Regions from separate parts of the Cellvibrio fontiphilus genome, predicted to be linked through region 1. Evidence: predicted binding sites of a transcription regulator. Region 1 holds the regulator's gene; the other holds the start of a gene.
What was found. The regulator LexA, encoded in region 1, represses DNA repair genes until DNA is damaged. The targets are predictions, from matches to a motif close to ACTGTNTNTANANACAGT.
Positions count from the first base shown of each region.

Region 2: the regulator LexA is predicted to act here: its motif matches at 1,895-1,912, upstream of ACFODX_RS01355 (DNA polymerase II).

Region 1 covers NZ_JBHRTF010000003.1:388,061-394,063, forward strand. Annotated here, with positions in the region: gene fadB (fatty acid oxidation complex subunit alpha FadB) at 1-295, shown strand, start outside; gene fadA (acetyl-CoA C-acyltransferase FadA) at 308-1,486, shown strand; gene ACFODX_RS07270 (hypothetical protein) at 1,661-3,064, shown strand; gene ACFODX_RS07275 (hypothetical protein) at 3,159-3,425, shown strand; gene ACFODX_RS07280 (cell division inhibitor SulA) at 3,575-3,985, opposite strand; gene lexA (transcriptional repressor LexA) at 3,978-4,580, opposite strand; gene ACFODX_RS07290 (DUF2845 domain-containing protein) at 4,666-5,022, opposite strand; gene ACFODX_RS07295 (SDR family oxidoreductase) at 5,081-5,911, opposite strand.
Region 2 covers NZ_JBHRTF010000001.1:306,087-312,089, forward strand. Annotated here, with positions in the region: gene ACFODX_RS01340 (dual OB domain-containing protein) at 1-490, shown strand, start outside; gene ACFODX_RS01345 (DUF488 domain-containing protein) at 498-938, shown strand; gene ACFODX_RS01350 (DUF4326 domain-containing protein) at 938-1,543, shown strand; gene ACFODX_RS01355 (DNA polymerase II) at 1,927-4,326, shown strand; gene ACFODX_RS01360 (SMI1/KNR4 family protein) at 4,410-4,820, shown strand; gene ACFODX_RS01365 (lytic transglycosylase domain-containing protein) at 4,973-5,803, shown strand; gene ACFODX_RS01370 (hypothetical protein) at 5,896-6,003, shown strand, end outside.

The DNA.
Region 1 (6,003 bases):
AGCCATTGAAATTAGCGATGAGGACATTGTCGCGCGCATGATGATTCCCATGGCGACCGAACTGACTCGCTGTTTGGATGAAGGCATAGTAGAAACAGCGGCTGAGGCGGATATGGCCTTGGTTTATGGCACTGGTTTCCCACCCTTCCGCGGTGGGGTATTCCGTTGGATCGACTCCATCGGTGCCCAAGCTTTTTGCGATATGGCGGCCAAATTCAGCGATCTCGGTGCGCTTTACGTCGCTCCCGAGAGCCTGAAAGCCAAAGCAGCCAACCATCAGAAATTTTACGGCTAAGGAGTCAGAATAATGAGTTTACAACCACGTGATGCCGTTATTGTCGATTATGCTCGCAGCGCCATGGGGCGCTCCAAAAACGGCTGTTTTCGCAATGTTCGCGCCGATGATATTTCCGCCGCCATCATCAAAGGTTTGTTGGCACGCAACCCGCAACTAGACCCCAATACCATCGACGACTTGCTGTGGGGCTGCGTGATGCAGCGCGAAGAGCAAGCCTTCAACGTGGCGCGCAACATACTCCTGTTGGCCGGCTTACCTCACACCATTCCTGCGCAAACCATTAACCGCTTGTGCGGATCTTCCATGTCGGCCCTGCATACGGCCACGGTCAACATTCGCGCCGGGCAGGGCGATGTGTACCTGATTGGTGGAGTTGAACACATGGGGCACCTACCCATGTATGAATCGGTCAGCATTAACCCTTTGCTCGGGCTGTCAGTTGCCAAAGCGGCGGGCAATATGGGCATGACAGCGGAATACCTGGCGCTATTGCACGGTATTAATCGCCAGCAAATGGACGAGTTTGGTGTGCGTTCGCACCAACTGGCCGCCAAAGCACGCGCTGAAGGTAAGTTCAGCCGCGAGATACTCCCCGTGAACGGCCACAACGGCGATGGTTTCTTGATTGCCGTGGATCAGGACGAAACCATTCGCCCTGAAACCACCTATGAAGCATTGGCCAAGTTGCCGCCGGTGTTTGACCCCAAAAATGGTCAGGTCACCGCTGGTACTTCATCGCAAATGAGCGATGGCGCCTCGGTTATGCTGGTTATGTCGGCCGAGCGCGCCAAAGCCCTGGGTTTAAAACCTATCGCCAAGGTGGTTTCTATGGGGTTGGCGGGTGTTGATCCCTCGATCATGGGTTATGGGCCGGTGCCATCCACCGAAAAAGCCTTAAAAGCGGCCAATCTGACCATGGATGACATAGATGCAGTGGAATTAAACGAGGCCTTTGCCGCCCAAGCCTTACCGGTGCTCAAGGATCTCAAACTGCTGGATTCCATGAACGACAAGGTCAACCTGCACGGTGGTGCTATCGCCTTGGGGCACCCCTTTGGTTGTTCAGGGGTACGCATTACCGGCTCACTGCTGACGGTGATGCAGGATCGCGACCTCAGCCTCGGGGTATCCACCATGTGTATTGGTCTGGGGCAGGGCATTACCACTGTGTTGGAGCGCCTTAACTAGCTCGTAGCTGCACGCCTACCGGCGTTACTAACTACAGTGTTTGGCTAAAGCGTCATCTCCGCTAAAAAGGTCGACTCAGGTCGGCCTTTTTTATGGGGCGATCTTGGCGGCGGCTCTGATAAACTGCGTTCAGATTGACTCCCCATTTTTTCGCTTAATCGTTGAGAGACAGGTTTGATTCTTTTTTCCCTGGATAAGCACACCACGCCCGCTGATTTTCTGTCAGTGCAGCGTGCCCGCTTTGCTGATTGCAGTGCCAATACCCAGTCGCCACAGGTATTTACAGTGGCATTTAGCCATAATGCCAGCTATTTGTCGGAGCAGCCCCAGCAGGAATTGTTGGCTTTTGTTTGGTTGGCAGTGTCATGCGACAGCGCTTCAAACCCAAGTATCAGCGTGAGTATTTTCCCGGCAACAACCGAGCACTTGCGTGCGATTGAGCAACTTGCTGCCGAACCAGAGGCGATATTGGCTTATTGCGAGGCCGCAAATCTCGCGCATGTGCGTTTGGATTTGCCCCTGCTGCTGGAGCCTATTTACATCCCCAAACCTTGGGGGCAAGAGATTTGGTACACCGGTATTGAAGCCCGTGGTCAAGCGGCGGTTAAGTGCGATAGGGGCAGTTTACCGCTGCCTTGGGTATTGGAATTTTTGCGCCCGCAGCTTGGCTTGGCGGCAACCGATAACCTGATTTTACTCAAGATCCTTGACCCGCTTGCAGAGGCGCCTTACGGCGACTTGTATTTTGAACTGCATGAGCAAAAACAAGAGGTTTATGTCGTCACTCATGTGGATGCGACCGCATGGCCAGGCGGAAAAGGTGCGATCCAATTGGGGTTTAATCCGGCTGCGAGAGCAAATTACGCTACTACCGATGACTTCAAAGCCGGTTACCTCCATGCAGTCAGGGAGTACGAGCAAACAAGGCGAGCCATCGATGATTTACTTGATCGAAAAAAGCAAGAGCTTGGTATCTCCCTCAGTGAGCCTGTCGCCGTCACACAGGTGAAGTTATGGCTTAAGGAACTCTCACAACATCCTGATAACAAAGCATTAATAGATCGTGAGCAGGAATTAAAACAGGCAATGGATCGTTTTATCGCACTGCACCCACTCGAGGTAGGTGATGTGGTTGCTGTTCCTCGCTTGGTGCCGCACGCGCTGCAACATGGTGTGAGAGTCGTGGAGTTCCAAACCCCTGTGTATGAGCGAAGAATTCTCAGCTTTGGGCAGAAAGTGCTAACTCAAAACCATTGGGATACCGAAGTGGCCTTGCAGTTAGTGGATATGGATGCTGAGCCGTTTATTTCACCGGTACAGTTGGCTCATACAGACAGCGCACAGATTCAGCGCATAGTTAACTTTGATGATTTTGAGGTGCAACGGATTGTTCTAAAAGGTGATTGTCAGTTATCTGTGTCTTGTTATGGATTGTTGATGGTATTGGAAGGAAGTGTTTGTATTGATGACACCTTGATTGCATCAGGAAATGTAGCCCTGCTACCTGCTCAGGTCACACCACAGGTTTTATATTCTTCTTCTGCTGTGCTGCTTTGGGCTATCCCTCGATCCGGTTGATTCACCTGCAAGCCTTGCCGTTCTTCAAATAGGTTTTCGCTTTATAGAGTGTTAGACTGCGCGCCCTTTTTAGTTTGGCAACCACAGGCACTTTATGTCTTCCTTTTACGAAATTATCGAACTCACCAATGGCGATGTTGCTCTTCAGCGCGCGGATAGCGAAACAGGTGAACCTTTGGTGACTATTCGTTTTTCTCAGGAGTCACTGGCGTTTTTAGGCGAAGAAAAATTTATGGTGGCTAAAGCCATGATAGAAGCAGGTATGGAAGCGGCAGGGGAAATTGCAGATCAGCAAGCTGAAGCGCAATTGGATGGTAGCTTTGACGAATTAACAGATTTGGAAAAAATGATGCTTCATTGATGGGCGAATTGCGCATCGTCCCTGATGTAGATGTACTAACTTATTGGTGCCTGCAAGCAATAACCTCAAAAGGGCTGTTTGGATAAAAAGGGTTGTTTGGATAGTTATCTAATAAACTCGCAACAATTGATCTCGCAACAACGGCCTTACTATCGAACCCGTAACAGCAGGCCTTGACACTGGCCTTTGGCTGCCGCCACTTCAAGCTGTGACAATTCCTTATCGCTTAATTTCCCCGGGCTTGAAATCACGGTATGGCTATTTCCTGCCGATAGGGCCTCCCAGGTAATCCACAGCAGTGCCTGCGGATCCTGCGCATGAATAACCCGAATAAAGCGGGTATTTACCCCGTAAGACTCAAGAAAATCCTTGCTGATATTGTGTGGTGCAATCCAGGTGATCCAGCGATCCTTTGCGCTATTGCTCAAATAGGCAATCATTGGCAGTAACAACGAAAGCTGTTCTGGTGAATCACTGGTTAGCACAAGTTCTGTAACACCACTGCTAACACGCGTTTGCGCAGTTTGGGTTTGAGGCATAACACGAGCGAGATTAGTCACGGCGAATCACTCCTACACTTAAACCTTCAATACTAAATTCCTGGTCACGGGTATCGACCAGAATCACATCAAAGTCAGGGTTCTCTGGCCAGAGCTCTACCTGTGCGCGGTTTCCGGCGCGTTTGAAGCGCTTGACGGTTACTTCTTCTCCTATGCGTGCCACAACTATCTGGCCATTACGAACCTGATCGGTTTTATGTACTGCAAGCAGATCACCATCCAAAATGCCGGCATCCTTCATGCTCATACCGTGTACACGCAGGAAAAAATCCGCACTCGGCGAGAAGAAGCTTGTGGGAATGTTGCAGTAATCTTCTATGTGTTCCTGCGCCAGAATCGGGTTGCCAGCAGCGACACGCCCGATAATAGGAATACCCGCCTGCACATCTGGCAATTTGATTCCGCGTGACGCGCCGGGGATGATTTCAATGGCCCCTTTGCGCGCCAAGGCTTTGATATGTTCTTCAGCGGCATTGGCTGACTTAAAACCCAATATTCGCGCAATTTCAGCGCGCGTTGGCGGGTAACCTGTATCTTCCGCATAGCTGCGGATTAATTGCAGTACCTGTTCCTGTCGGGGCGTTAAGTCAAACATGATGCACTCCTGAATCTGTTTATTTGTACAGTGTCTGTGATTATATACAGTAAATTCACTTGTGCAATAGTTTTTCTGATTGCTGCTATTTCACTCGATTACCGTAGCGAATGGTGCGCAATTGACCTTGGCTAAAATAGAGGTGGGTCATGAACTTTCCTTTGCCGGGGTTATAGGTCCAGACATCTACCTGAGTGCAGCTTTGAATAGATACATTATGTTGAATGTTGTTGTCACCGTTTTGTATGCCCTGCGGCCCAGTGTTAATGGTGTTGGGTTCGCAAAAGCTGTCGGTGCTCGCCGGCTCCCCGCAAATCTCAACAATGTCGGCCTTGGTATCACCCGGGCTGGCAAGTTGTCCATTGCACCGCAGCGAATCGGCACTGGCCTTCTGGGTGAATGGGATAAAACAAAAAAAGAATAAAACAATATATTTGGCCATGATTTTTCCCTGTCTTTAAAGCTTTTAATCTAATCCCGTTGGCTGAATGCTGTCTGAATTAACTGCCTATTTTAAGTAGGAGTTTGTCGAGCAAACGATTCGGTAAAATTCGCTTCATGGCGCCAACCAAATAAGTGGGAAAAGTGACGTAGTAGCGTGCTTGTGGATGTGGAGATTCAAGCGCATGCAGCAGGCGCTTGATGACTGCCGATGGCTCCAGAGTGAAAGGTGTGGATGACTCTGCTTTTTCGAGTCGCTCTATCGCTTTGGTGTAGGTGTTTTTATGGCGACTTGCATCGACGTTGATATTTTCCCGTAGGGCTGCCAGTGCATTTTTGCGAAATTCACTGCGTATAGGGCCTGGTTCGATAAGCGATACAAATACACCGGTTCCCATAAGTTCAAGCCGCAGAGTATCGCTTATGCCTTCAATCGCATATTTGCTGGCGTTATAGGCGCCGCGTAGTGGCATGGCAGCCATGCCCAGAATGGATGAGTTTTGAATAATTCTCCCGTAACCCTGTTTCAGCATGACGGGGAGAATCAAGCCTGTCAGTTCGCACCAGCCAAAAAAGTTGGTATCAAACTGTTTGCGCAACGCCGCTATGGGAAGGTCTTCTATGGCGCCTGGTTGGCCGTATGCGCCGTTATTAAACAATGCATAAAGCTCACCGCTAGTGAGTACCATTAATTCCTGAAATGCTTTATTGATAGACGCAGAATTACTCAAATCCAGCATTAATGTTTCAAACCCTTCTGCGCTGAGGCGCTCCACATCTGTCGATTTTCTGCAACTTGCGATCACCCGGTAACCCCGTTGTTGCAGTGCTTTTGCTGCTTCATAACCTATGCCGGTTGAGGCGCCGGTAATCAAAATCGTTTTTTGCATAATCGTCACTTTTTGTTAAAGGTTTTTGTGGTCTGGCCGCTAGCTTATAGGACTGGCGAATGGTCTGGTCGATAACCTGTCTGCGCAGTTGC
Region 2 (6,003 bases), on a different contig from region 1:
AAGTCATGAGCAAGCAAAATATCGAAATCCTTACGGCACTTATGGTGTAAAACCACTTCAAAAGATCCAAATGGGATTTTCCCGGCATGTTCCGCTTCCACATCAGCCGGAAAATTATCTGATAGATGGAAATTTATGGCATCAAAACTTTTCTATAGGGTTAGGAGAGCTACCTCAATATCTTGACGAGCCTGTTGATATATGGGGACCAGATAATAGGGTGCAACATGCTCTTATCACTTCTGGCATTTATAGTGTTTCCCAATCACTTTACCTCATTCAAGTAGAAAGGCTTAGGCTCTATAATAAAGATGGTGGTAAACGGAGAGCATCTTTTTCGTATAACAGTATCGCTTATGATCTGGCAGTGACCGACCCAAAATTTGACGAAATAGTAAAAGATAATCGCGAATTTAATCACATTCTTTGTGTAAGTCTTGGTGAAGAATACAACGGGTATTGTTACAAACTTGTAGCTACAATTTTCTGAGGCTTTCATGGATATTTACACTATCGGTTTCACACAAAAAAATGCTGAAAATTTTTTTAAATTTTTGAAAACCTCTGGCGTTAAAAGGCTTATTGATGTTCGCCTAAATAATATATCTCAATTGGCAGGTTTTGCAAAAAAGGATGATCTAAAGTTCTTTTTGAAAGAGCTTTGTGCTGCGGAATATATTCATATGCCAGAATTTGCACCAACTAAAGATATTTTAGATTCGTATAAGAAAGGAGAGATTTCTTGGTATATTTATGAGGAAAAATTTATGAATCTTATGGCTCAAAGAAATGTTGAAAAATCAATTGTGCCAGAATTGCTAGATCATGGTTGTTTGCTGTGTAGTGAGCATGAACCACATTTTTGCCATAGAAGATTAGTTGTCGAGTATCTTAATGAGCATTCAAATCTAAATCTCAAAGTGAAGCATTTATACTGATGGCTGATGTTCTGATTGTTTATCCAAAGGTTTTTAACTGCTACTCGAAGTTTTCCAGAAAAGTAAGGAAAATAATTTCGAGCTTGGGAGATGTGTCTCTAATATATTCACATGATCATAATGAATTCATTCGACGATTTTGTGATGAGAAGCCTAGCGAATTGCAAGGAAAACAACTGATTAATTGGAGCGTTGATGATATAACTCATGCAATTATATTTGATGATGGGGAAGAGTTTCCAGAAGAAACTAATAGCTTGCGATCTAGCGGATTACCCCTGAGGGTCGTTTATATTCCTATAACGCGGGTCGTAAATATAAAAATAGATACTGAATACCAGAAAGATAAGAGTACGCATAGTTATGAGTATATTGGTCGTGGATCTTACTGGGGAAATCCTTATTCCATGTATGAAGAAGGTGATGATCGGGAAGAGGTTATTCGAAAGTTTAAATATGACTTTGATTATGAAAAGTTTCCAAATAAAGAAAAGTCGGAAGTGTATAAGTTGGCGGGAAAACGATTGGGATGCTTTTGTAAACCGAAAGCGTGTCATGGTGATATTCTTGCAGATTTTTTGAATTCTTGGGATGATGGAAACTAAGTAATTAATACATGATTATTAATGGCCCATGTTTGATTAATGCGTAAATGATGGCATTAGGTAGTTATAGAATTTTCGTAAGTTTTTTGTTTTTAGAAAACAGTCGCAGATTCGCTTAAAAAATTAACCTTAATAAAAAATACATTTCGTCTAAAAACATGCGGGTCTATTTAATAAATACATCCCCCGTATTCCGTTAGCCTCCATACAGGCTACAAGTCTAATTTCTGTCTTTGTCTTCAATTAATTTTTCCGCATGAAAATCCATATTGGGCATCGCTGCGCTCACTGCCTACCTGCCGGGCAGGGAATTAATCTTGATTGCATCATTGTCCTCTTCTGCGGGATAATACTGTTTACTTAACCAGCTTGCATGACAGCCTATGACCAACGCCTTTTTATTGACCCGCCAATGGCGCGATACCCGCGAGGGTGTGGTGTTGGATTTGTGGTGGGCGACGGAGCAGGGGAGTTGTTGGACGCAAATTACCGGGCAAGAGGTAGTGTTTTTTGTTGAGCGCAAATATGCACCGGAATTGCCTGCGCTTTTTTCCCGCTTGCGCGCCTGGCGTATGGCGGAGGTGGAATTAAAAAACTTTCATAATCAGCCGATTGTTGCCCTCTATTTCAAACAGCACCGCAGTGCACGCGATGCGCAGGATCTATTGCGTCAGCAGCAAATTGTATTTTGGGAGAGTGATATTCGCCCGCCTGAGCGCTATTTGATGGAGCGTTTTATTACCGCAGCGGCGCAGCTGGATATACGAGATATTACCCAACAACCGCTGCGCAACCCGCGTTTGGCACCCGTTGAGGATGTGTTGTGGCGACCACAATTGCGACTGTTGTCGCTGGATATAGAAACCTCGATGGATGCGCAGCAGCTTTATTCCATTGCTATTTGGTGTGATGCGGCAAAAACCGTGTTTATGATCGGTGATGGCGAATTTACCGCGACACCAGAAAGTAAGCACAGCGTTATTTTTTGTCGCGACGATAAAGAATGCTTACAACAATTTTTTGCGGCAGTTGCGGCGCTTGATCCTGATATTTTAATTGGTTGGAATTTGGTGCAGTTCGATTTACTGGTGCTGGAAAATATTTGCCAGAAATTAGCCTTGACACTGAATTTAGGTCGCGCCCATCAAGCCATTCATTGGCGCCATGAGGATGCCAGTGAAGGCGGGCGCAGTTATGTGGTAATTCCCGGGCGAGTCGCTCTGGATGGTATCGAATTATTAAAAGCCGCTAATTACCGCTATGAAAGTTATTCGCTGCAAAATATCGCCGAGACGTTGTTGGGTGAAAGCAAATTAATTACCGGCAGCCAGCGCGGCGATGATATTACCCAATTATTTAACACCGATAAGCTTGCGCTCGCGCACTACAACCTGCGCGACTGCGAATTGGTGTGGGATATATTTCAGCAGCAGGAGCTGCTGGCGTTTGCGATGGAGCGCAGCCAATTAACCGGTTTGTTGTTGGATCGCATTGGCGGTTCGGTAGCGGCGTTTGAGTATTTGTATTTGCCGCGTTTGCATAGGCGCGGTTATGTGGCGCCTAATTTGGGTGAGCTGGAGTCTGATGTTATCAGCCCCGGTGGCTATGTGATGAACTCGCGCCCCGGCATTTACAACAATGTATTGGTGCTGGATTTTAAAAGCCTGTACCCGAGTATTATGCGCAGTTTTTTAATTGACCCCTGTGCATTTTGGTTGGCGCAGCATGACCGTATGAGCGACGAACAAATTGTGCCGGGTTTTAATGGCGCTTTTTTTGCGCGCGAAGGGCACATATTGCCGCAAGTGATTGAGCAGCTTTCCTCGGCGCGCGACCGCGCCAAACAACATAAAAATGCGCCGCTCTCTCATGCCATCAAAATTATTATGAATTCATTTTACGGTGTGCTGGGTTCTACCGGCTGCCGGTTTTTTGATCCGCGCGTGTGTAGCTCCATCACCCTGCGCGGCCATGAAATTATCCAGCGCAGCCGCGAGTGGATTGAGCAGCAGGGCTATGCAGTTATTTATGGCGATACTGACTCCTTATTTGTGTGGTTGGAAAATAATTGTGTGGGGCACCAACCCAAAAATGCCGCCCAGTGTGATGCCATTGGTAAGCGCCTCGCCAAAGAATTAAACCACTGGTGGGCGCAAACCCTGCAGCGGGAATTCAATATAAAAAGCGCACTGGAAATTCAATTTGAAACCCACTACCTGCGCTTTTTAATGCCGACTATTCGCGGCTCGGAATTGGGCACTAAAAAACGTTACGCCGGTTTAGTTGAGGTGAATGGCGTGCGCGAGATGGTGTTTAAAGGTTTGGAAAATGTACGCACCGATTGGACGCAACTCGCCAAGGATTTTCAGGCTGAGCTGTATCGCAAAATTTTTAACGGTGAGGATTATCTGGATTTTGTGCGCATCACTAACGATGAGGTCATCGCCGGCAAACGCGACTTGCAATTAATTTATCGCAAACGCTTGCGCCGCCATTTGCACGAATATCAAAAAAATGTACCGCCCCATGTGCAGGCAGCGCGCAAGTTTGCGCTGCTTAGCGGCGAGACTCTGCGCCGTGGCGATTGGATTAGTTATCTCATAACTACCAATGGCCCCGAGCCGGTGGGTAGTTATGAAGTGGATTTGGCATTGCTGCAAAGCCCGATTGATTATCAGCACTACATCGACAAACAGCTCAGCCCGGTGGCTGACAGTATTTTGCATTTTTTGGACGAATCCCTGACCCAGTTGGTGGATCAACAGTTGTCCCTATTTGGTTAACACCGCTTCTGGCCTGTGCCTGCTTGTTCCCCCTCCACCTTCGGGCTATAGTCCTTTTCCCTTTTTAGTGTTCAGGTAAACCCATGTCCGATATCGATGAAGTTCTTGATTTGCTGCGCGAGTACAACGAGCCCGTGCCTGTGCCTCTGGAATTGCCCGATGAAGACCGGCTGGTCGAAATAGAAGAGGAACTCCTCCTCCCAATCCCGCGGGAAATGCGCCAGTTTTTGCTGGAGGCCAGCGATGTGGTTTATGGCTCTATCGAGCCGGTCACCGCAGCCGACCCTCACTCCCACACTTATTTACCAGAGGTGACGGCGGTGGCCTGGGAGCAGGGCGTACCGCGTTATTTAATACCGCTGTGTGAAGTGAACGGCAGTTACTACTGTGTAGAGCCGGACGGCGAAGTTGTATTTTGGCGCGATGGCGACCTGACCGATGAGACCTGGCCTTCGGTGTGGCACTGGGTGCGCGATGTGTGGCTTGAGTCATAGTGTGCAACGGGCAATAAGTCACGGAAATGGATTTTGATGCCACGCTGCGCTAGTTCACTGGGCTACACTTAGCCTTACCCCTGAGCGGGCAAGGCGATCTTGATCAGCTTAGTCCGGCAACTGGTTTTGTCTCCATCAGAAGAGTTTTGGCAGTGCGTAAGTATCTTTTTGTCATGGGTGTGCTGTTACCGGGTTTACCCGGCGGCATGCTTATGGCTGAAGTGGCGCCGCCAGAGTTTTCGGCAGCGGTAGGTGCAGCACTGGCGCAGCCTGCGGCCGCCAGCCTCTCACAGCAATCCTCCAGCTTGATTGATGTGGAAGCCCATGTGCGACAAATCGCCGAGCGCACGGCGGCTGAGGAAAAAGCGCGGCTGGAGCAGGAGCGGCTGGCGCGCGAGGCACTGGAGCAAGCCAGCAAACCCAAGCAGCTAACCTTTTTTAAATACCGCAAAGATGGTGCAGTCGCCTATTCAGACAGGCAACCACGCAAAACCGATTATCAGGTTATCGTTTACAACTCCTGTTATGCCTGTAACCCCTTATCGACCGTGGACTGGCGTGTCACACGCCTGTACTTGTCGCAATTTACTTACTCGATTACGCAAGCTGCCGCGCGCCACGGGGTAGATCCATCCCTGGTGCGCGCAGTGATTCACGCCGAGTCCAACTTCAACCCCCTGGCCCGTTCGCGCAAAGGCGCAATGGGGTTGATGCAACTCATGCCCGGCACCGCCAAAGACATGGGCGTGAACAATGCGTTTGATGCCGCACAAAATATCGAGGGCGGGGTGAAATACTTGGCGTGGCTGCTCAAACGTTTTGACGGCGATGTCACCCGCGCTACCGCGGCCTACAACGCCGGTTTTGGCAACGTGGAAAAATACGGTGGCGTACCGCCGTTTGATGAAACCAAAACCTATGTCTTCCGGGTGAATATCCTGCACCAGCGCTACAAAAACCAGTTGGCCTTAGCAAGCAACTAGTCGCTTATAACTACATAGTCTAAATTTTCCGCTCAAAAAATGCGCGTTTTTGCCGCTATAGGATTGTGTCCCTCAATCCGGCAGGCAGCCCTATGATTATTTCCAATGCGCAAATCCAAATGGCATCCCGACAGGAATACCGTGAAGAACTCCGGGTCAATGAACGCCTTGAATTTTGGCGGGGCAGCGATACCCCGGCG